3 regions of the Paenibacillus sp. JNUCC31 genome follow, and region 2 is predicted to be linked to each of the others. Evidence: riboswitches for the same ligand, from Rfam matches in the RefSeq annotation. Region 2 holds a riboswitch; each other region holds the start of a gene.
The links. A riboswitch is a leader RNA that binds a small molecule or an ion and turns the genes downstream of it on or off. The one in region 2 is predicted to bind cyclic di-AMP.
Positions count from the first base shown of each region.

Region 1: linked by a shared signal. The riboswitch ahead of JNUCC31_RS22330 (HAD family hydrolase) and the one ahead of JNUCC31_RS26145 (C40 family peptidase) in region 2 are both predicted to bind cyclic di-AMP.
Region 3: linked by a shared signal. The riboswitch ahead of JNUCC31_RS01275 (3D domain-containing protein) and the one ahead of JNUCC31_RS26145 (C40 family peptidase) in region 2 are both predicted to bind cyclic di-AMP.

Region 1 is NZ_CP062165.1:5,153,248-5,161,527, reverse strand. Features, by position in the region: gene JNUCC31_RS22360 (thiol-disulfide oxidoreductase DCC family protein) at 1-242, opposite strand, end outside; gene JNUCC31_RS22355 (hypothetical protein) at 388-666, opposite strand; gene JNUCC31_RS22350 (zinc ribbon domain-containing protein) at 771-1,016, opposite strand; gene JNUCC31_RS22345 (organic hydroperoxide resistance protein) at 1,225-1,644, opposite strand; gene JNUCC31_RS22340 (Nramp family divalent metal transporter) at 2,090-3,385, shown strand; gene JNUCC31_RS22335 (HAD family hydrolase) at 3,550-4,239, opposite strand; gene JNUCC31_RS22330 (HAD family hydrolase) at 4,417-4,815, opposite strand; cyclic di-AMP (ydaO/yuaA leader) riboswitch at 4,933-5,108, opposite strand; gene JNUCC31_RS22325 (glutathione peroxidase) at 5,473-5,949, shown strand; tRNA gene JNUCC31_RS22320 (tRNA-Leu) at 6,094-6,176, opposite strand; gene JNUCC31_RS22315 (urease accessory protein UreF) at 6,594-7,295, shown strand; gene JNUCC31_RS22310 (hypothetical protein) at 7,573-7,776, shown strand; gene JNUCC31_RS22305 (nitrogen regulation protein NR(II)) at 7,804-8,280, shown strand, end outside.
Region 2 is NZ_CP062165.1:5,906,257-5,914,536, forward strand. Features, by position in the region: gene JNUCC31_RS26130 (hypothetical protein) at 96-425, shown strand; gene JNUCC31_RS26135 (hypothetical protein) at 547-765, shown strand; gene JNUCC31_RS26140 (carboxymuconolactone decarboxylase family protein) at 883-1,212, shown strand; gene JNUCC31_RS26145 (C40 family peptidase) at 1,321-1,785, opposite strand; cyclic di-AMP (ydaO/yuaA leader) riboswitch at 1,791-1,922, opposite strand; gene pelA (pectate lyase) at 2,330-3,289, shown strand; tRNA gene JNUCC31_RS26155 (tRNA-Leu) at 3,556-3,639, shown strand; gene JNUCC31_RS26160 (X2-like carbohydrate binding domain-containing protein) at 3,916-7,857, shown strand; gene JNUCC31_RS26165 (helix-turn-helix domain-containing protein) at 8,252-8,280, shown strand, end outside.
Region 3 is NZ_CP062165.1:321,172-329,451, forward strand. Features, by position in the region: gene lpdD (prenylated flavin chaperone LpdD) at 70-414, opposite strand; gene JNUCC31_RS01270 (polysaccharide deacetylase family protein) at 571-1,359, shown strand; gene JNUCC31_RS01275 (3D domain-containing protein) at 1,494-2,156, opposite strand; cyclic di-AMP (ydaO/yuaA leader) riboswitch at 2,159-2,355, opposite strand; gene JNUCC31_RS01280 (amino acid ABC transporter ATP-binding protein) at 2,581-3,303, opposite strand; gene JNUCC31_RS01285 (ABC transporter substrate-binding protein/permease) at 3,290-4,753, opposite strand; gene JNUCC31_RS01290 (M20 family metallopeptidase) at 4,934-6,109, shown strand; gene JNUCC31_RS01295 (alpha-glycosidase) at 6,353-8,104, shown strand; gene JNUCC31_RS01300 (NosD domain-containing protein) at 8,196-8,280, opposite strand, start outside.

The DNA of each region.
Region 1 (8,280 bases), 750 kb from region 2:
GCAGTTGAACGTGTGTAATATTTTCCGTCCACAATGAGTACAAATGTATCCATGCTGTCTGTGGACAGATTGCCCTTCTCAAGCAATTTTTTCGCTACATCCGATTGGAGTGATGCAAAATGATATGTCCCCTCGGGATCACGCTTGATAATCCACTTCGTTAATCCTTGGCAGAAATGACAGACTCCATCTACAAGCACAATCGGGTGTCCTTGATGCTGATCCGTTTGATTCACTGTCATAATCGTGGCCTCCTCACGTGTGCTATTAGAGTAACTTACCCGTTTTGAGTCATCCCGGCCGTTTTTTTTCACATTTTATTTAAGTGTAACGGAAAATAGAAAAAGAGCGCAGGCTCTGTGCCCACGCTCGTATCTGTCTTAGCAATTACTCAGCAATTGCCTTTTCCATCCATTGGTCATCGATCATTTGTTGATGCAAGTCATTTGCCCACTGGTCCATGCATTTGCAAATGAAATCTTTGCGGCATACTGGACAAGGCGTTTTCTGCAGACGGCTAATTGCAGTCATTTTCCATTCTGGGGATTTGGAATAGAATACACGGCATTGTGTGCCATCTACCAATTTCATGGTAAATTCATACAATCCGTCTTTTTCGTTTTTGCTGGCTACTTGCAATTTTGCAATACTTGGTCTATAAGACATGGATATCACCTGTTAATTCAAATTTGGTTCATGCATTGACATTGACACTTCTCAGTACTAAGTCATATTAAAGAAATTTTAGTTCGATGTCAACTCACACACCTTTATCCACCAAACAGAATATCAAGAATGGTACCCACCTGCCCCTGTTTTTTACCCTTTAGCACGTCTGGATCGAACACTTCAACATACCCACAAGAAGAACAGGCGACGAAGAGATAATGATTGTGCTGAATATCAAACATCTTGCTAAGACCTGCCCCTGACATGGATACTTCCTTAATGTTACAGCCCGTCCCCCTGCATTTTGTACATACAAATCGCCGCTCGATCATCTCTTCAATACTCATTATCCTTCCCCCTTCTTCGAATGTATGACATCAAGCAAGAGTAGATTATGTAAAATAGTACGCTGTTCAACATGCAATTTCCTGCATCACAAACTGTATTTTAAAATACAAAACCCTGCCGAATACCAGCAGGGTCTTGTGCTTGAACATCAGGTATCCAAGGATACTCTGCTTCAATATGTTCCCCGTTACTCCATCGAGTCACGGCTTAGACTACATTAAGTACCACATCAATATTACCGCGTGTTGCTTTGGAGTACGGACAGAAATCATGTGCCTTGCGCGCCAGATCTTCAGCTTGGCTGTGATCCACGCCAGGCATGCTCACGTCCAGACGAACCGACAGTTGGAAACCGTCATCCGCAGGATCTTTGCCGATGGATACGTTACTTGTAACGACCACATTCTCCAGCTTCACACCTGCTTTACGGGCGACATTGGCAAGTGCACTTTCATAACATGCTCCATATCCAGCGGCAAAAAGCTGCTCGGGGTTTGTCCCTTCACCACCGGAACCACCCAGCTCTTTAGGCATTTTCAAATCATGTTTGAGCACACCATCCGAAGAAGCCACTGAACCTGTACGTCCACCTTTAACTGTCGCTGTTGCTGTATATAAAGCTTCCATTAAAAATCTCTCCTTTACCTTCGATTTTTTTACTGCCTACTATTCAATTTAAACTTCTGGCTTATTTTGAAACGTACTGGAGCCCTTATTCAGCTTTTACATCTTTATCATTTTCATGCATGTGAGACATCATAGGTAATTTATCCAAGCTTGGGTAATATACTAAGGCACAATTCACTCCTCGCCATATTTTGTCCCTATACACAAAAGTTGCACTAGACAAAAATAATTGAAGTAGTACAATGTATGTATCGACATAAACGTTTGGATATATCGAAAGCAGTTTATTAACGCTTTTGATTTGGGTTTCAATTTTCAAATTTAATCTAAGGAGACACAATGTTTCCTCTTCATATAGAATATCAATACTTCAAAGTCGGGTGATTATATTATGAGTAAAAGAAATCTCTTCAAGACTCCTTCAAATGAGCCATTGGCTGCGGGTATGGCCCCTTCTCTGGGGGAAGCCCATAACTCCATGAAGGTGCCTCAGAATGCTGCATGGTGGAAAAAATTCCTTGCCTTTGTTGGTCCAGGTTACCTGGTTGCCGTAGGTTATATGGACCCCGGAAACTGGGCAACCGATATTGCGGGTGGTTCACAGTTTGGGTATACCTTATTATCCGTTATTTTGATCTCGAACCTGATGGCAGTTGTGCTGCAGTCACTCGCTGGTAAACTCGGAATTGTTACGGGTAGAGATCTGGCTCAAGCCTGTCGTGAACGGTTCAGTATGCCTGTCGTCATGATGTTATGGATTTTGTGTGAGCTTGCGATTGCAGCCACCGATCTTGCGGAGGTCATTGGTTCAGCGATCGCGCTTAAGCTGCTCTTTAACATTCCCATGTTATATGGCGTTATTATTACCGCAGTTGATGTACTGGTCATTCTTCTGTTGCAAAATAAAGGTTTCCGCGCATTGGAATCCCTCGTCATTGTGCTGATGGCTACCATCGCCCTCTGCTTCGGTATTGACCTGTTTCTCGCTAAACCGGATATGGGCGGCGTCATGCATGGTTTTGTACCCAGTGCCGAGATTTTGCAAAATCCAGCCATGCTCTACATCGCTATCGGAATTATCGGTGCAACTGTCATGCCCCATAACCTGTATCTGCATTCTTCCATCGTGCAGACCCGTCAGATTGAACAGACACCCCAGGGTAAAAAAGAAGCGATTCGGTACTCCACCATGGATTCAACCATCGCTTTAACGCTGGCCCTGTTCATCAATGCAGCCATCCTGATTGTATCAGCTGCCGTGTTCCATAGTGCAGGCATGACCCAGGTTGCGGAAATTACAGATGCCTACCATCTGTTGACACCTCTGCTGGGTACCACCATTGCAAGCATCCTGTTCGGTGTAGCGCTGCTGGCTTCAGGCCAGAACTCAACACTCACCGGAACGCTGTCCGGGCAGATTGTAATGGAAGGATTCCTGAACATTCGTATTCCGGCCTGGCTTCGTCGTCTGGTCACACGCCTAATCGCCATCATCCCGGCTGTAATCGTTACAGCCATTGCCGGAGAGCACGGAACAGAGGAACTGCTCATTCTGAGTCAGGTTGTACTGTCGCTGCAGCTGCCCTTTGCCGTCATCCCGCTGGTGATGTTTACGAGTGACAAAAAAAGCATGGGGGCATTTGCCAATAAGTTATGGCTCAAAATCATCTCCTGGATCATTGCCGGAGTTATCGTTATCCTGAATGTGTATCTGATCATCCAGACCATTCTGTTATTCTAGGTAAGCGGCAACTAGCAATATTTTTCATAACTCAAAAAGGCTGATCCTCTCAAGTAACATATCTCTTGAGTCGATCAGCCTTTTGTATGGTGTTGGTGCAACTTGATCCTAATCCTAATCCATATCTATATCCATATCGATTAGATCTCATATAACGCTATAGGTTAATTGTCTGATTTCTGAGTTACCAACAACGGAAGTAGTTCCTCCAGTGATTCAATCGTCCAGTCGGGACGATCTTCGTCTGCAAGCTCTGGCTGAAATCTGCCATAACCCTGTAGAATTCGGATCGTATGCATGCCCAGCTTCTTGGCCGGAATAATATCATTATCAATCCGATCTCCAATCATAACCGCCTCTTTGGGTTTGCACCCTGCCTGTTTCAGCGCCACAGCATACAGTTCAGGATCAGGCTTGGACACTCCTTCTTCAGCCGAACAGGCCAGCACATCCACATACTTGCGCAAACCATAGCTATCCAGCCGACTCTCTGTTCCCGGGCTTTGATTAGCAATAATGCCAATCTTATAGTGTTGCGACAACGTCTGGAGAACAGAACTGGCTGACGCGAAGGGGCGCTCAAGCTCTTTGCGGAACTTCAGCTTCTCCTGGATCTGTTCGCGGTGCCCCTCATCACTGATTAGGGTTCGAATAGCCAATTTCATCGGCCATTGCTCATAATTTCGATAAGAGGCGGCAAATAGCTCCCGCACCGTCTGCATCTCCACCTGATAACCAAGCGCACAAGCCTCACGCACGAACTGACCGATAATATCATCCACCGGCTCCCATTCGTCCACGAGCGTATCCCCCACATCAAAGAACAACCATTTTATCCCACGTACTTCCGGCACGCCTATTCCTCCTCGTTAGCCACAGGAAATTCTTATCCCCATTTCCCAAACCATAAAAAAGAAGACCCACCATCATGCATGAGTCTCCTCAAGATTCCGTTTATTTATGATTTCAATTATAACAGGCAGCTGACACCGGATCAATCACAGGTATGGAACAGGAACAACAACTAAACACTACCCATTAAGCAGGAACCCCACTTCCCCATTTAAAGAGTACACAATCCGGTCAGCTCCCATCCCCCGATAGATCCCTTTCGGATGGCTCTGTTCTGTAATGACACACAAGGACTTGGATGTCCATGAGCGGCAGATTTGCAAATATCGACAGGTCAGGTTTAGGCTATTTTCAAAAATAAAAACATTGCCGACACTGCCTTGCGGCAAAAACCATTTCTGAGCTGCAGCCGTGTTCATGCGAATGACATGCTCCACACCGATTCTCCGGAGCCTGCGCTCTTCACCTGCACTGTTGGTCAGAACGGCAAACGGCATTTTTTTGTACATCAGCAATTTGATAAATTTACGTCCTGCTTCATTTGGAGCAGTCACTAAGATCATCTCTTTATCCATCATTCGTTCCTCCCTTGGCGTGAAAAGACAACAAAAAAGAAGCGTGGGGGACCAAGGCCTCCCGGACGCTTCTTCATTAATCCACAGCAAAAAGACACTATGAACCAGCGTACGGCTTGTTGCCTCTCCCTTTAACGCTTACGAGGTTAGCTGACGGATTCGGACGCGAGAGTCGCCCTATTTCCGGCTGTCACCGGAAAATTCACCCCATGGATGCCTACTGTCCTGGACAGTTCATCCTGTTGGTTCCCCCGTTTCCCACCCATGAATGAATGGAAACTCAGCGATTAAAACATCGTTCCTTTGTGAACATAATCAGAGCGATATTATCGTTTGTTTCGTTTTTCATGTAAAATTTAATTTAATTGGAATTACGATATGAATCATACACCCATGCCCTACCGGTGTAAAGTCTGTGCAGATCACCGAATCGGTGGATTTTTGCCATTTCACTTCAATAATAACGCTTACAACATATCCATTCTCTACCCATCTCGTCAAAGCTCTCTAATTCTCCCTTTAGCGAAATTCACATAGCTAATCATTCACTGTTCATACACGAAAGGCTTACATTGTGCTAAAATAAATTTAAATTTTGCAATATTTAATTGTCATCAATATAATAGGAGATAAGAAGAATATGAAATGGAGGCGATTCTCATATCAGTCTACGACTACAAAGTAAACACCCTTCGCGGTCAGGAAGTTGAAATGTCCAACTATCGTGACAAAGTACTGCTTATCGTGAACACAGCAAGTCAATGCGGTCTCACGCCCCAATTTAAAGGGCTGCAAGAACTTCAGGACAAATTCAAAGATTCCCCATTTGAAGTTCTCGGATTTCCAAGCAACCAGTTTGCACAGGAAAAAGGCTCTTCGGATGATATTGCCGAGTTCTGTCAGATGAACTATGGTGTCAGCTTCCCGATGTTTGAGAAAATCGATGTGAACGGTTCAAGCGCTCATCCTCTATTTCAGCATCTTACCAAAGAAGCACCGGGCGTACTTGGCTCCAAATCCATCAAATGGAACTTTACCAAATTTCTTGTGGATCAGAATGGACGTGTTCTGAAACGGTATGCCCCCAAAACAACACCTGATAAAATTGAAGCAGACATCAAAGAATTGCTTAAATAAGTTAAGGCCATCCGGACCCTGCAGACAGAATGAACCTGCAAACGGGGTAAACGGATGACCTTTTTTGTCTGAACCATTTATACTGTAAAAAGCCAAAAAAAGAAGCTCCCCGTATGGGAAGCTTCTTCTTCATCGTTCTTATGATGCGGTCGAGAGGACTCGAACCTCCACGGGCATACGCCCACTACCCCCTCAAGATAGCGTGTCTGCCATTCCACCACGACCGCATGTCGTAAATAATCGGCAACAGAATTGATTATACCCGGTTCATGTTTAAATGTAAAGCATTTTTAATATTATCCTTTCAACTGCGATTTTCCTTCCATAAATCGTATTATCTCGTCATTTTCTCCTATGAACCGCATATGATTAAATTTGATCTCGTTTAATATTCGATTCGGCTGATCCCCCCTACTTTTATAAGAGACAGACAACTCATTCACTTTTCCAAATATAACATTCATAGTTATATAAATTAACATTATAAGATTCCCAAATTTAAAAACCAAGAAACCATTGACAAAAAGCGGATATTTATGTGAATATATATATTATATAATTCGGATTTACACACATAAAGCGAACTAAAAAGGAGTTTAATGTTATTTAACATAACATTAAACGAACGTAGGAGGCGAAAGACTGTGAACCGTGGGAATAAGCTGCTCGATTACGTCAAACTGCTTGATTCCTCTATCCAGGTAGGAGGGTTCACCCATTCCTTCGGCATGGATACCCATATCACTGAAGGGACCATTCGTAGTGCCGAAGATCTTGAATCATTCATGCGCTGTCAATTGCACCCCAGCATCGTCCGTCTGGAAGGCATGGCGATTAAAGGTATCTACACTGCCACAGATCATAATGACGCGTGGCGTACAGCTCTCATCGACAAGCTCGTCCATGTCCAGCGGACCCCAGTACACCTCAGAGAACACGCCTCCACAATGGGCAAACGACTGATTAAGCTGGCTCACGCACTCCACCCCTGGATTGATTTTAGCGAACTTGAACAAACCTTGGCTAAGTATGAATCCGTTGGCTGCCTCTCCACTGTTCACGCCTGGATTAACCACCACCTCGATATCCCTGTCGAGGAGGCGGCCCTGGGTTATCTGCATTCAGCCATGAGTGCCTGCATAACCGAAGCCTCCAAAGTCATCCCCCTCAACACCAATACAACACAGGACCTGTTGGTTCGCCTGGCCGCAGACCTGGAGCATGAATGGCATACCGTCAGCGCCTCCGCTGCGGATGGACTGGTACAACCAACCTCAATGTCCATGAAAGCATTGTTCCCCAGCTTTCACATGCTTGGAGCAGGACTTCACGCCTACAGGGCGTAATCTCTCCCCCCTTCGCCTCCATATCACTCACCTCCTCATACAGTAAGACACAAAAAACACGCCGCAACCTCCTTGCTGGCGTGTTTTTTATGTCAGTTATGTTGCCTATTTAACGCATTTACGCCATTTAACATATTAAAATACACTTATTTCCGTCTTTTTTAATTGTTAGATGACGCAATTACGTATATAATAAATCTTACAGCTCGCATATCCATATATTTTACATCAAGAATGATTGGCTGAATACTACATTCTAACTGAGGGGTGAACCCTTTTGAACAAAAAGAAACCTGTTACTCCGTTCGGTTGGGCGATCAAACGACGGCTAACCGAACTCCAGGTCGACCAGAAGACATTTTGCGAACAGCACGGCATTCCGCCATACCGTCTCTCCAATCTCATTCACGGCACACGCAAAGCAACCCGGTTCAGGAACCAGGTCGCAGACATTTTGGAAATTCCTGATGATTTAAGATAAGACTTCTGCCAAGGAGGACCTCATTTCATGAGATATTTAATATCCGATCTGGAGAGATTATCGTTCCAGTCCATGCATCACCAGCTCATCATCGTTGACCACAACTGGATCATTCGAAGCTGCAACACCGCTTGGCAGCAGGGGCTCGGACAGCCGCCTCCCAAGCTGGACATATCAGACACCTCCAGAACACCTGAAACCTCCCATTACCTCCAGCTCATGGAGGCGTGGATATCACGCGAGGAGAAAGCAAAGAATGCGAAGATTGTTCAAGAGTTGAAAAATATCACCAAACCCTTTAACGACTGTTGTACATACGAGATTTCCATTCAAACGACCCACAGGGAGCAGCGCTGGTTCCGTCTGGAGCTCACCCCGTTAAGGCAGGCCGATCCAACTCTGCTGTCCGATCTTGCCCTAATTGCTCACACAGATGTCACCGAACAAAAACACATAGAACAGCAGCTAAAGAAGGCCCTGTCCGAAGTTCGCACATTACGCGGG
Region 2 (8,280 bases):
TTTTAAAGGAATAGGGCCTAATTTTTGAACAATGCCTTTGCATGACCGCCGATTTCATTTATAATGGGGTTATGTTAGGGAGAGGAGGCAACACCATGGGGAACCAACCGGCAACAGAACAATTTTTTATTGATAAGCTGGCGGAATCGAAAGTTCATTTTGAACGTGCCCTGGATTGTAAACATACGGAATTCGATGACCTTTATCCCTATATGATTGAACATCCTCAATTTTTCTGGTACAAACGCTACGTTGCCTGGTCAGAATTGCTGACGATTGTAGGCTTGTGCGAAGAGTTGTCCTTCTCTTGGAAAGAACAATTTACACCGCATCAAGTGGAGTACCTTGAAGAACGTGTGATGTCCGCCAAAGTGCTTGATTTTTGGTTTGAGAAGAACGACAGCAAAGAGCACGCGCAGCGGTAACTTTCAGTCGGGACATACTTTCGAATGACATGACAGTCCAATACAGTCACGTGAGACCTAAATGACTTTTCATTTAGGTCTCTTTTTGTAAATAATTTTTTGGAAAGTAGGCGCCGGGAATATGATCAGTGATGAAGAATTGGATGCACTGCGTTTATCGGGTGAAAAAGTAAGAGTGGTACGAGACGAGATTCAGTCGAATGATGTGACGGGCATTGTCGTAGCCTGGGACGGGGAGCAGGTGCTCATTCGCCGTCAGAATCGTCGTGTGGTCAAACTCGACCGGAATTATCGGTATCAATTATTCAGCGAACCACGCAAGAGCCTGCTCGAAGAATAGGACATGCCTTTTTAGGTTCATTTACCATGGATGATTTGGCATAATTGCACCTCTCGGGAGAGAAGATAGGTACAGTGAGAGCTTGTAACATATCAGCCGAGAGGATGTGCGGTAACCTTGACACTAATGAATGATAAGGTTCATGCCTATAAGGACCAGATTGGAGAATTAAGCGACGTGCTGCCTTCCGTGGTGAAGTCTTATCATGAGTTCACAGGAGAATGCTTTCAGGCAGGAGCGATGGATGCCAAGACCAAACAGCTGATTGCACTGGGCATCGGATTGTTCGCCAACAATGAGGTGTGTACGTTTTACCATGCGGAAGAGGCCCGTGCCAAAGGAGCGACCGACCAGGAGATTATGGAGACGGTTGCTGTAGCTGGAGCCGTAGGCGGCGGTCATGCGCTGTCACAGGGTGCGATGAGAGTCCAGAAGGCCTTGCATTAAAAAAGATGTATTGCAGCCTGATTATAACATCATGCCTATGCATTTGTAGAAAATCAATGTAGACAAAGAAAAGGCTTCGGTAATAACCGAAGCCCTTTCGTGTTCAACTTATATTTTGCCAAGCATCTTATTATACATAAACTGCCCTGTTACCCGGCGTGCTGTTACATAACGATCGTGGAAGTAAGGGGTGGATAATTGGGTGATGCTGACACCCTTGCTGCTTGAAGCGTGAGCGAACTGTCCGCCACCGATATATACACCCGTATGTGAAATGCCGTTGCCCATCGTATTAAAGAATACCAGGTCACCTGTACGCAGATTTGCTTTGGATACCGGAGTTCCGGCCTTAGCTTGTTGCTGGGAAGTGCGTGGTAATTCAATGCTATATTTGTTGAAAATATATCTCATAAATCCAGAGCAATCAAATCCAGCCATTGTCGTGCCGCCCCATTTGTAAGGTATGCCAGTCATGTTGTTAACGACGGTGTTAATACTGCTTGCCTCTGTGCTTGCTGCACCGGATGTAAATAGAACTGCTGCTCCAAAAATGGAGATAATAAGTTTTTTCAAAATCAATGTTCTCCCTTCGATGCCTACGGAGTTAGCTAAGGGTTCGGTAGAAGGTTCCCTATATTTCCTATGTATAAGAATAATTCACCCAAAATGGTTCCCCCGTTTTCAAACATGAAACTCGGCAAATGAATAATTAAGTTTTTGTAACCTTTTGAAACTATATTGCATAAATGCGAAAATGTCAAACGGGTTTTAATCCCTTCTTAGTACCTCAATGTTAACGGAATTCCAGCTTTCCATGTAGAAAAAACTCGGAAGTGCGTATCTAACCTATGACAAAAAAGTAACAACTGTTTCAAATGGATAGAAACTGGACAATGAATTGCTTTTTCGCAAGGGTTTGGATAACACTAACAGGAATCAAAGTAGTTGTTACATGTTGTTGTGAATATTGACATAATTCATTGTTTTGCATAGAATGGTTTTATCCAATCCACATATTGGATAAAAAGAAAAAGTTTGATTTTATAATCAAATATAAGGAGGGTAGGATCAGGGAAACAGTTTGCATAAAATGAATCGGGAGAGGTGTTCTAATCTGATGTTTAAATCAAAAGTAAGGTTTGCATCCTTTGTTATGGCTTGTACAATGGTTCTGTCTGTTATTGGAATAGTATATCAGCCAGTTGCGAAGGTATCTGCTGCAGACGCCTCGGGAACGACAGCGAGTATTGCTGATATCTTGAAAAATCAGCGTGCTGACGGAGGATGGAAGAAAGATTATAAGGAAACAAGCGGCGAGTGGGCAAAATCCACGATTGATAACAAAGCTACATACTCAGAAATCAGAAGATTAGCAAAGGAATTTAAGAAGACTAATGACCCGCGGTATTCGGCTGCTGCCATCAAAGGAATCAACTTTCTACTAAACATGCAATATTCCAATGGCGGATGGCCGCAAGTATACCAGAGCTCAGGTTATCACAAGCACATCACCTTCAACGATGATGCCATGATTAATGTCATGTACATGCTGGATGAAGTAGGTGCACGCAAAGGTGACTTCTCATTCATCGACAGCTCTCTTGCGGATCGCAGTAAAAAATCAGTTGCCAAAGGAGTAGACGCTATTCTGAATACACAGGTTGTCGCTAATGGCAAACTGACTGCATGGGGACAGCAACATGATTCCAGTTCCCTTAAACCTGCAGGAGCAAGAATTTACGAAGTGCCTTCTCTCAGTGCTGGAGAGAGCAGTACGATTGTGAAGTTTTTGAAAACAAGACCGTCAAACTCAAAAATTACAGCTTCAATCGAAGCGGCAGAAACCTGGTTCAACAAAGTGAAAATTACAGGGTACAAATATGTCAGAGAAAACGGGGATAGTAAACTCGTTGCTGATTCAGGTGCAGCGCCCATTTGGGCTCGTTTTTACGAAATTGGAACAGATAGACCGATCTTCGTAGGACGTGATGGGGTTGTGAAATACAAGCTTAGCGAAATCGATAAGGAAAGAAGAGGCGGATATGCTTGGTACGGTAACTGGCCTTCCAAGATATAGTTCTTTCACGCTTTTCATCAATTTCAATCAGAATCATAAAATAAACAATAACAATAATTTGACTCATACTTAATATCCAAACAAAACCAAGGGTAATACAGTGCTTGTTAACTGTGTTGGCCTTGGTTTTTTGTTTTACATGAAATGATGGATGAATACAGCTTTAAATATAGAATGAAAAAATTTTTTTTTTGTTGACACATATTATTCCACATGATATATTATTTCTTGTCGCCGCGATATAATATCTCGGAGATATGAGATACGCGGTCGTGGCGGAATTGGCAGACGCGCACGGTTCAGGTCCGTGTGGGCTTACCCCCGTGGAGGTTCGAGTCCTCTCGACCGCATCATATGTAAGGTGAAAAAGGTTCCTAGAATGGCATTTGTGCCATCAGGAACCTTTTTTTGTTGGTTTACGTTTTTAGTAGGTTTTCCTTTGTTTATTTATCCAGTAATGGAAAGATGTTCGTTCTGCGACGGTTTGCCCCTTTAATTCAGGTTATTTGTACGTAAAATACCGAATTGTACCTATTCTGTGCCTCAGGCATCCACTATTCTTTTCTCGTATGGAAGCGCTATCAACCATGATTTGAATGACCAAATTCAGAGGGGGTAGGGATAATTTGAAACGAATCGGAAAAAGGATGGCAATGTGTTTTATGGTATTCGTGATTGCGGCAGTGCAGTTCGGGATGATGGGGACGAGAGGTAATGTGGCACAAGCAGCAGATAAAAGTCTCGCCCAAAAGCCGTATATGGGCTGGAGCAGCTACAGCATGCAGGTGTATGACGGGGCGGGTAACTGGACATCGGCCGAGAGCATTAAGAAGCAATCAGATGCCATGCGTGAGAAGCTGCAGGCCCATGGCTATGAATACATTAATATTGATGCTGGCTGGAACGGGGACGAGGATGAATATGGCCGTCCTATTCCGAGTACTGTTCTTTATCCGAACGGATTTCAGGAGGTCATTGATTATGTCCATAATAACGGGCAGAAGATCGGGATCTATCTGATCCCGGGATTATCAATCACCGCCTATAACAAAAATCTTGAGGTTTATGGGACGGGTGGAGCATGTCGTATGCAGGATATCGCGGTAAAGCCGCTCGTTGTTATGGATGCTTGGGATTCGTACACGTACAAAATCGATTTTACGAACCCATGCGCACAGAAGTATGTGGATTCCATTGCCGATCTTCTGGGCGAGTGGGGCATTAACTTTGTCAAATTCGACAGTGTAACTCCGGGATCGGGAATCAATAACTTGAGTCGGGATGCACGCGGTGATGTGGAGGCGTGGTCCAAAGCCCTGGACAGAAATAACATCTGGTTTGAGCTTTCCTGGGCGCTCGACCATAATTACGTGGATTTCTGGAAAAAGTATGCGAACGGTTGGAGAATCGACTGGGATGTTGAAGCCTACGACAGCAGTAAGGGCTTAACGGAATGGTCGAGCATTTCACGTTTATTCCCCATCGCTGCCATCTGGTGGCGCGATGCAGGTCCAGGGGGTTGGAACGACTTTGATTCCCTGAATGTCGGGAATGGCTCGATGGATGGTCTGACCAGGGACGAGCGGAAGACCGCTACCACGTTCTGGGCAATCTCTTCAGCACCGCTTTATTCAGGTAATGATCTGACCAGGTTGGACAGCTATGGACTGGAGCTGCTTACGAATGATGAAGTCATTGCGGTCAATCAGGCCGGACGTCCAGCCCATCCGGTTTCCATGGACACCAAACAGCAGGTATGGTATGCCAATAACGGAGATGGTACGTACAGCGTAGCTCTGTTCAATCTGGGCAACCGGAGTGCAGAGGTGAAAGTGAAATGGAGCGATCTTGGCCTCGAAGGTCCGGCTTTGGTCCGAGATCTTTGGAGCCATTCCGAATTGGGAACTTTTAATACGGAATTTAGTGGCGGCGTGTTGGAACCCCATGCTTCCCGAATGCTTAAAGTAACTGCCGTGAGCGGCACATCGGCCGTTAATGATGATGACACGGGCATGCGTTATAGTGGGGATTGGAAGCGTAACGGGGGCAAGGAGCAAATCGATGGCAGACAGGATCTAAGCATCGCCATTACGGATTCCTCGACCACAGACTCTGCGAATACGCAGCAAGGAGTTGACTTGGAAGCAGAAGTGGACCCAATCACGAATGTAGAAAATGCTGCAAATGCGGTTTCAATGGATGCTGCTGCCGTTACCGATGTGGTTTACATTAATGATGATGACAGCCATATTCAATACACGGGTTCATGGAGTCCAAATACCGGCAGAAGTTTCGGGGATTACAAAGGAGATGTACATTTTACTGAAACCGACGGCGATTATTTTGAATATACCTTTACTGGAACAGGCATTGACCTGCTGACGGAGAAGGATCAAGGACTGGGAGACATGATTGTTACACTCGACAATGGAACGCCTGAAACGGTAAACGCTTATACCAGTGGTGAACGAGAAGTCCAACAGGTGCTGTATCGTGCTGCCGAACTGGATAGTGGTTCGCATACCTTGAAGGTGGTCAAAAAATCGGGCCAATATATGCTGCTGGATGCACTTAGAGTAACAACGGAAATTCCCACAGGAGGGCAGAACAGCACGATTAGTCCGGCTTCTGTTGACTTTGACAAGGCCACAGAACAACAGAAGGATATTGCTGTCACGCTGTCATTGAATGGAAATACACTGATCAGTATTGAAAATGATGGGGTGCAGCTTAATGAAGACGACTATACGGTGGTCGATGACAAACTGAACATCAAGAAAGAATATCTCACCCAACTGCCTATAGGGGCAAATGACTTGACCGTCAATTTCAGCGCTGGTGATCCGCAGACTCTTAGAGTTAAGGTCAATGATACAACAGGCATTCGTTATGTACTGATCAATAACGACGACCCGGCAATGAAATACAATGGCTCATGGTCCCGCAGCACTGGCAGAGGAATGGGCGACTATAAGGATGATGTACAATATACCGAGACAAATGGTGATTCCTTTGAGTATATCTTCCGAGGTACAGGGATCCAGTTGTTCACGGAGGTAGACCAGTCACAAGGGGATATGGATATCTATGTGGACGGTCAGTTCAAGGAAACGGTCAGTGCTTATCGCAACGGACGGTTGGCACAGCAGAATCTGTACAGCATCTCGGGTCTGCCGGATGGGCAGCATACGCTGAAGGCCGTCAAGAAATCAGGTAGATTCATGCTACTTGATATGCTTAAGGTTGAGCTTCCGAATATGATTAATCCGGTGAATGCGAGCTTTGACAAATCAACTTCCGCTCAGGCTGATATTGATGTCACGCTGCTGAAACAGGTGGAAAGCTTCAAGGGTATTACCAACGGCTCTAATGAATTGATTCGGGGCACTGATTATACAGTTAATGGAGATCACGTTACACTGAGCAAAACGTATCTTGCTGCCCAGCCCGTTGGAACGTTGAATCTCAGTTTTTCCTTCGGTGGTGATTACCTCAATGACGTACATTCGGCGACGGCGAATGGAGATTTCTTCGAATACACCTTCAAAGGGACCGGTATAAGCTTGATTACACCTACGGGACCGGAGCAGGGAGAAGTGGATATCTATGTCGATGGACAGCTGAAACAAACCGTGAATGCATACAGTCCGAGCCGGTTAATGATGCAGGAGATTTACAGCATCTCAGGACTGTCAAAAGGTCAGCATACACTCAAAGCTGTGAAGAAATCCGGTGATCTTATGCTGGCCGATCAACTGAAATTTACTGTCCCTACTGGAATCGGAAACGGTGAACCAACGAATCCGTCGAATCCGTCGAATCCAGGTGGGCCATCCAATCCAGGCGGACCATCGAATTCAGGCGGACCATCGACTCCAGTCGTGCAGCCTTCAGACACTTCTGTGCCAGCGCCAACTCCTGAATCCGGAACAACTGACGGGACAACAGGAACAGAGGGTGGTCAAGATATTCTGTACAAGGCGTATATTCAAGGGTATCCGGGCGGTTTGTTCAAGCCAGATAACAAACTCACCCGTGCGGAGATGGCAACCATACTGGCACTGGTATCTGCGAAAGAAGTCAAGGGATCTGCTGTTGCATTCAGTGACGTTAAATCTGAATTTTGGGGAGCAGACGCCATTGCTAAGGTAAGCAAGATGGGGCTGATGAGTGGCTACGAGGATGGTACGTTTAAGCCAAATCAGCCCTTGACTCGTGCGGAGATGGCCACTCTTGTGGCCCTTCTGGGTCCGGCTTCCGAGCCTTTAGGTGACGGTTTCTCAGATATCAGCAGTCACTGGGCCAAAGAAGCTATTTTGAAAGCGCAAAGTGCAGGCATCCTGAAAGGCTACAGGGATGGAACCTTTAGACCGAATGCTTTACTGACAAGAGCAGAAGCAGTCGTTGCCATCAACCGAGTTTTAGGGAGAACGCCGCTCACTGACGTTACACACCCACAGTGGAAAGATGTTCCTTCCACGCATTGGGCCTTCGGTGATATCGAAGGGGCTTCGGTGGATCAGGTCGCAAAGTCCCTGATAGATGGGGGAGACCAGAAGAATAAATGATGTGAAACAGGATTAGGGGCCATGTTGGCCCCTTTTTTCTGAGTGATAAGAAGTCATGGAAAAGGATGCCTGTTGTACAGAAAAACGAGCTATTGGAGTCGTGCATCATCACAGAATGGAGAACTTCGGAAATGTTGAAAAAAGCAGTGATAACAGGCTTGTATCATTGCCTTTTATTCATTTCTGAATGAATAACAATTGTAGAATGAGATAAAACAATTGACTAAGCCGACAAATATTATTATCTTTGATAACGCTACCAATACCTCAAGGAGGGGGAGGAGGGTTACCCATTAAATATTCCAGTGTTTTTCGTAAATTTTTAATTTCCTACGTGATCATTTTGGTGATACCCAGCATTGGCGGTTATATGTCTTATCTGACTTCAATTTCCGTGACACAATCCATCTCCATTGAGAACAG
Region 3 (8,280 bases), 2.0 Mb from region 2:
GTGGCAACCTTCTACTCGTTTCAATTTTAACAAAAAAAATCATAAAAGACGATTTTGGCTCCAATGAAACTATTGAATCAGCTGATCGAATTGAATCAACTCTTCATCAAGCAGCCTCTCTGCAGTCTGCACAATCTCATCAATCTGCATCCGTGTAATTGCATCAAAATGAATTCCCATTATAACGGTCACAGCTGTTTTCAAATGCATGGCCGCTTTACGTGCAAGCCTCTCACACAATTCTTGTTCTTTATGCCCTGGAATATGCACCGTAGCCCCGCTCACCCGTTCTCCATCCGGATAAAATGTCGCTACCGCTCCAATATGTGATTTTCCTCCAGTCACCAGAAATACTTTGTCTTCTCCAGCCTCAATCACCTGTATACGAACGGTTTTCAAGTCGTATGTGCTCATCTTGCTCCACCTATCCTTTTCTATCTGAGATATGTATGGTGGAAGTATGGATCGAATTCCATCAATCAGCAATGAAACATCTCACACATCACGAATAATTGACTGCATTCCCGGGCATACCAAAGAGAACGCAATTTGGGAAAAGGAGGCACTAACATGCGTCTACGCCTCATTATGTTATCCATCATGGTCATTCTTCTGGGAGGGAGCTTTGCCCCTGCTCAATTAAGGGCTGCTTCAAGCCCACAAGATAAACCTGTTTCGAAGTCGGATTCATCCGAGGAAGAACAATTGACACTTGGACAGCTTAGGCAGAAATATGCCGATACATTCAAAACCAATGGTCCTTCAACAAAACAGGTGGCTTTGACTTTTGATGATGTGCCTGATCCTAGGTTCACCCCGCTGGTACTTGATATTTTGAAAAGATACAAGGTACGGGCTACTTTTTTCATTGTGGGAAGTCGCGCGGAGAAACATCCGGATTTGGTGAAACGCATGGTGAAAGAAGGACATATTGTGGGTAATCACAGCTACAATCACCCGGAATTCAGCAAGCTGTCCATGAATGCATTTCGCAAACAAATCTTACATACCGGAGATATTATTCGCAATTTAGCGGGTTACACTCCCAAGATGATCCGCCCTCCTTATGGTGACATTAACGAACAACAGCTGCAGTGGGCAGCCAATCAACGTTACAGCATTGTGAACTGGAACGTTGATTCCCTGGACTGGAAGGGCCTAAGCAAAGACAAAGTAAAGAAAAACATTCTGTCGGCCGTTAAACCCGGTTCCATTGTTTTGCAGCATGCAGGTGGCGGGGTGGGTTCGAATCTGAAAGGCACTATCGAGGCGCTGCCTGAAGTTATTGAGGAATTGCGCAATCGGGGGTACGAGCTGGTCACTTTGGACGAAATGCTGGGCTTGCCAAAAGGCAAGTAAGATCTGTTTGTAAGGAGTTCGTATAAAAACAAAAGGGTGTCCTTCAATCACATCATCGTGACAGAAGGACACCCTTTACTAATTAGTAAGTTCAACGTGCAGTTGCACTGGATATGTGCGGCCATTTTTTATTGTTATTTCAAAATGTAAAGTTCAACATCCTGAATACCGAATGTACTCACAGACTGTTGGCTTCCCGGAATAAAGATATCAATCCTATGACCTTTAATAGCACTCCCCACATCCCGGGCCGTAGCAACAAATGCCTGTTTCGGAAGTCCTGGATGTGAATGACCCGTTACAAGGACCTTCGTACCCAGTGGAATAATACTCGGGTCTACTGCGATTGTGCCCAATTCGAGCGGATTACCGAAGTAATCTACAGCACCCCATCCTCCATTTTCTGAAGGATCGGCAGAGTATGCGGTTGCTTTTACATCGACTGACTTGCTGTAGTCAAATGTTTTTCCCCAGGCTTGGACTACCTTGTTATCTGCGTTGACATCAAGGCTGGCTGTAGTTATTGTTTTTGCGTTTGTAGCCGCTGCTGCAGATACTGTGTTTGTTTTGCCTGGAATCGTAATTTTCAAACCGCCGTAGATGTTGTAAGCGGAAATGTCACTGTTAGCTTTAATGAGTGTGTTTAACCCAACTCCATATTGCTTGGATAAGGTGAAGAAGGTATCCCCCTCTTTGGCCACATGAACTGAATCAGCGTGAGCCGGAACCGCCTGAATTAGCATTGCTGCTGTCAGCAAAGCTGTTGCTGTTTTGGCTATACGTTTCTTGTTAATCATGGTCTTCCTCCCTCATTGTGCCTGCGAAGTTAGTTGTCGGATTCGGATGGAGGAGACCACCCTATAGGTCCTAATTACATCAAAAGCTATATGTACGCCCTAATTCACCCCAAGCAGCGTGCCATCTTTCTTCCCCTGCACATTCTGCATCATTACATCCCCCACACTTCCTGTCCGGAAGTTTCGGCAGGAACAAATATATCACAATTTTGTAACCATGAGTCGTAGTAAATGTTACCAAATGGAGAAACAGTTCATCACAAATGCTGAAAATATGCGAATCCTTCAACATACAGTCTGACTGAAGTTGTCCCTTTGATGACAGAAACGTTACTTTTTATGTAAATCCATTCTTATGTTCACATGACAAAACAGCCTTAACGACTGTGTGTCGACAAGGCTGTTTTGTCATGTTTGAATTAAATTAGAGCACTTTGGCAAGGAAGTCCCGTGTACGAGCATGCTTGGGTTCACCAAACACTTCAGCAGGGGTTCCTTCTTCTACAATGACCCCGCCATCCATAAACAGAATACGATCTCCTACTTCGCGAGCAAAGCCCATCTCATGCGTTACAATAACCATTGTCATACCACCTTCAGCAAGACGCTTCATGACATCCAGCACCTCACCGACCATTTCAGGATCAAGTGCAGAAGTTGGCTCGTCAAACAGCATGACATGCGGCTGCATTGCAAGAGCTCTTGCAATAGCGATCCGTTGTTTCTGACCACCGGAAAGCTGATTCGGATAAGCGTCTTTTTTGTCGGACAGGCCGACCGTCTTGAGCAACTCTGCCGAGATTTGTTCAGCTTCCTTAACGGATTGCTTTTTCACTTTAATGGGAGCGATTGTAATGTTCTGCTGCACCGTTTTGTGCGGAAACAGGTTGAAGTGCTGGAACACCATGCCCATTTTTTCACGAGTCGCGTTGATGTTGTGTTTGGGGTCTGTGATTGACACACCTTCAAAATTAATTTCGCCGGAAGTCGGCTGCTCCAGCAGGTTCAGGCAGCGTAAAAATGTACTTTTCCCCGATCCGGACGGACCGATGACCACGACAACCTCACCTTTGCCGATTGTTACGTTAATGCCCTTGAGCACATCGTTATTTCCATATGATTTGTATAATTGTCTAACGTCTATCACTTGCACTCAACTTCCTTTCCAATCGACCCAGCAGCTTGGACAAAATGAACGTCAGCACAAAGTATATGGCTGCTGCAATCAGGAATGGGTTCATTCCTTGGTACGTAATATTTTTGACTACACTTGCCTGGTACATAATGTCGACCATACCAATAACCGAAATAATGGAGGACTCTTTAATAATGGTCACAAACTCATTACCGATCGCCGGTAGTACTGCTTTGAAAGCCTGTGGGAGCACGATGTAACGCATTGCAGCAGTTCTCCCCATTCCGAGCGAACGAGCCGCTTCCAGTTGACCACGATCTACCCCCTGGATACCTGCACGGAAAATCTCCGCAAGATAAGCTCCACTATTAATGGAAAGTGTAATGATACCTGCCTGAAGTGGCGTGAAATTAATACCCAGAGTCAGTGCAAGACCATAATAGATAATCATCAGTTGAACCAGCATTGGCGTACCGCGAATGACCTCAACGTAAGCTGTACCGATCCAGCGCAAAATCGCAACGTCATGCAAACGGAACAGACAGATGATCAAACCGATAATAACCCCGAATATCACACCGAGTGCAGACAGTAGAAGGGTGTAGCCCACACCTGTCGCATAAAAGCTTTTGTACTGCCAGAACACTTCAAAAATGTTCTGATTTTTGTCCAGCTTGTCTGCATTCAACTGACTCGCTTCTTTAACCATTTGCTCAATTTTATTTTCGCTTTTCAGACGTTCGAGCGTCCCGTTCACAGCGTTCAGCAATTCCGTATTTCCCTTGCGAATCCCGATCGCCGCTTCTACCTGCTCTTCATCCGGAATAGCAGGAGCTAGTCCGATAATATCATCCAAATAACCAGCAGCTACCGTATCTTCGACGATCGCCGCATTCACACGATTGGTCTGCAATTGCAGCACGATATCGGATATTTTATCGAGTGCCGTCAGTTTTGCGCCTGGGATTCCCTGACCAATCGTTTCTTGAATGGAGCCTTTTTGGACTCCAATTTTTTCATTTTCCAGTTCAGCCATCGTAGGATATTTGTCTTTATCCTTATTACGTATCATGATAACTTGTTTTGATTTATAATAGGTATCGGAAAAGTCAATACTTTTCTTGCGCTCATCTGTCGGTGTCATTCCCGAGATGACCATATCCACACGACCACTCTGCAATGCAGGCAGCAGTCCGTCAAAACCCATATCCTCGATCACAAGTTCTGCGCCAAGATCGGCCGCAATTTCTTTGGCAATGGAAATATCAAAGCCCACAATTTGGTCTTTACCATCAATGACTTTATGGAATTCATATGGCGCAAAATCGGCACTTGTACCGAGCACCAGCTTTTTACTGCTTGAATTGCCTGTGGTTCCCGTTGCCGATGCAACAGGTGCAACTGTTGTTAGCAAAACCACAAAAGCCAGCAGCATCATAGTGTAACGACTAATCAATTTCAACCCTGTTCTCCCCTTATAATACTTTGTGTGCTTCTCTTGTTGATGCCTGAGTCATTATAAAGTAGAATGCATGATTATGCAATGCATTTCGACATGAACGATTACAGCTTGTTTCTGAAAAAATTACTGCAACTATGATATAATTATTGAATTATTTTCATTTTTGCTAAGGAGTCCATCATGACACATACCAAAACACAAATTTTAACGGTTATTGATCAATATGCTTCCCGTTTTAAGGAGATTTCATCATACATTGGTGCCCATCCCGAACTCGGGAATGAAGAATATCTCGCTTCTGCTCGGTTAAAGGAAGAACTTGCCTATCACGGATTCACAGTAGAAGCTCCTGTTCTTGGATTGGATACTGCCTTCATCGGTACGTATTCTGCCTCCAAGCCAGGTCCAACCATTGCCCTCCTGTGTGAGTACGATGCACTCCCTGAAATTGGTCACGCCTGCGGTCATCATCTGATCTGCATGATGAGCCTGGGAGCTGCCGTTGGTCTTAAATCCATACTGGATGAAACGGGCGGAACGTTGAAAGTGTTCGGTACGCCCGCGGAAGAAACACGGGGTGCCAAGGTACCTATGGCTGAAGCAGGTTTATTCGATGATTGTGATATCGCACTGATGGCTCACCCGTACTACGCGTATGAGAAATCAGGCAGTTCTTTGGCGATTGACGCAGTACAATTTGAGTTTCATGGAAAATCTTCACATGCTGCTGCAAGTCCACACGAAGGGATCAATGCACTGGATGCGGTAATCCAGACGTTCAATGGAATTAATGCGTTCCGCCAACACGTGAAAAGTACGGTTCGTATTCACGGTGTAATCAATAGCGGAGGACAGGCAGCCAACATCATTCCTGATTATGCTTCGGCTCAATTCTATGTACGTGCCTCGACGAGAAAAGAATTGAATATCCTCACCCAGCGTGTAATTCAGATTGCGGAAGGCTCTGCTCTGCAAACGGGGTGCCGACTGGTTACATCCAATTATGAGACTTCTTATGATGAGATGGTTACCAATGAATCGTTATCGTCTGCCTTTAGTGCAAACTTGCTTGAACTGGGCATTCCTCAAGAGGAGATTGTGAGCGGTAACGATCACGGCTCCATGGATATTGGGAACGTTTCTCTGCGTTGTCCTGCCATCCACCCTTATATTCGCGTTGTGGACGAAGTCCATACCCTACACTCGATCGAGTTCCGTGATTTGGCGCTGCAGGAACGGGCTTTGGATGGAATGATCTTCGGAGCCAAGGCACTTGCTGCAACAGCGTATGATGTCTTGACCCAGCCTGAACTGCTGCAAACGATTCGAACAGAATTCGATGGTGTAAGTCGCTAAGTTTGTCGCAAACTGGCGTGCATTCTTCAAGGGGTGTTCTCTCAGACCCGCAATTCAGGGCTGATGGAACACTCCTTTTGTTCATTTTGATATGTATATTCAGAAACAAGCTGGAGATCCTGTGAAAAGAAAACATTGAAAGTCACTGAAAATTTCACATTTATTGCAGTAATCATGGTTCATTTGCTGTCTAACTTGGTTATTTATAGCTATAACTTTATCTTGAGTTCAGGAGGTGCTGTCATGCTGCTCGAAGCAATGTATCACGTTCCCCGCGACAAATGGGCTTATGCATATAACCCCTCTACCATTCACCTGCGTGTACGAACCAAGAGAAATGACGTTGAATATGTGACTGCACTGACTGGTGATAAGTACGATTGGGATGGAACTTACAAAGAGATTCAACTGGAGAAGGCTGCTTCAGACAGCATGTTTGATTACTGGGAGGCTGCTGTCAATCCCAAATTCAAGCGCCTGACCTACATCTTCCGCATAACCGCCGGAACAGAAAGTATTTTTTTGGCCGATAATGGAATTCATTATGATGCCCCTTATCCGACCGGAGGATATTATGAATTTTCCTACATACATGAAATTGATGTATTTAAGGTCCCCGAGTGGGCAAAAGAAGCCGTGTTCTATCAAATCATGACAGAAAGGTTTGCGAACGGCAATCCGGATCTGAATCCGGAAGGGACCCAGGAATGGGGCGGCAAGCCTGAACTGGATAACTACTTCGGCGGAGACCTGCAAGGTGTGCTTAATCACCTGGACGATCTGACCAAACTCGGTGTCAACGCCATCTACTTCACCCCATTGTTTCAAGCCAACTCCTACCACAAATACGACACCATTGATTATAAAAAAGTCGACCCCCATTTCGGGGACAATGAATTGCTCAAAAAGGTGGCAGAACAATGCCATCGCCGCGGAATCCGGGTCATGCTTGACGCGGTTTTTAACCATTGCAGCGAAGACTTCCCCCCATTTCAGGATGTACTGAAGAATGGCAAGGAATCCAAATATGCAGACTGGTTTCATATCAATGAATACCCTGTCCAGATCAAGAATGGAATCCCTACTTACGATACCTTTGGGTTTTATGGAAATATGCCCAAGTTCAATACTGCGAATTCCGAGGTTAAAGCGTATTTGCTCGACGTAGCTGAATACTGGATCAAGGAAATCAAGCTTGACGGCTGGCGACTGGATGTTGCCAATGAAGTGGATAACCATTTCTGGCGGGACTTCCGCAAAGTGGTCAAAGCAGCCAATCCGGAAGCTTATATTGTAGGTGAAGTCTGGAGTGATTCCTTGACCTGGCTCATGGGGGATCAATTTGATTCCGTGATGAACTACCCTTTTGCTGACAAAGTGCTTGAGTTTTTCTGTGGTTCTATGGATGGTTATAACTTTGCCAACGAGATGGGCTCACTCATTATGCGGTACCCGCAACAAACAAACGAAGTTATTTTCAATATGCTGTGCAGCCATGACACTCCACGCCTGCTCACTCGGTCCGGAGAAGACAAACGCAGGTTAAAGTTGTCTGTTGTATTTCTTTTCACCTATATCGGTACGCCGTGTATATTCTATGGGGATGAGGTCGGCATAAGTGGGGAGGCAGATCCGGATTGCCGCAAATGTATGCAATGGGACCCTGCCAAGCAAGATCGGGAGCTTTATGATTTCTACCGCCTGATGATTGATTTGCGTAAAAGTAATGAGGCATTACGGAAAGGTCGTTTCCGTTTCCTCAAAGCAGATCACAACGATCCCTGTATCGTGTATGAACGCGTGGACGACACGCTTCACTTTACTATATGGATGAACAATACCCCGCAAGACCGTACATTGTCTCATCCGATGGAAACGAGAGACTGGAGAGATGCTTTGACTGAAGAACCTGTAGCTCCAACGGATGGCATGATGAATATCAAACTTGATCCATACGGATATCGTATTTTGTACAGACAACTGGAAACGATCTAACTCATGCCAAAAACGTATGGAGTATTGGATGAATGATTCAATTCATCGGATGCTCCATACGTTTTTTAGGATTTTAACAAGTATGATAAAATTATAGCTTCGTGGTTTTTAAATCTCCTTTTGCATCGATCGTTATTCTCCACCGCGTAGAATTCGCACCCATCATGACAATTTCG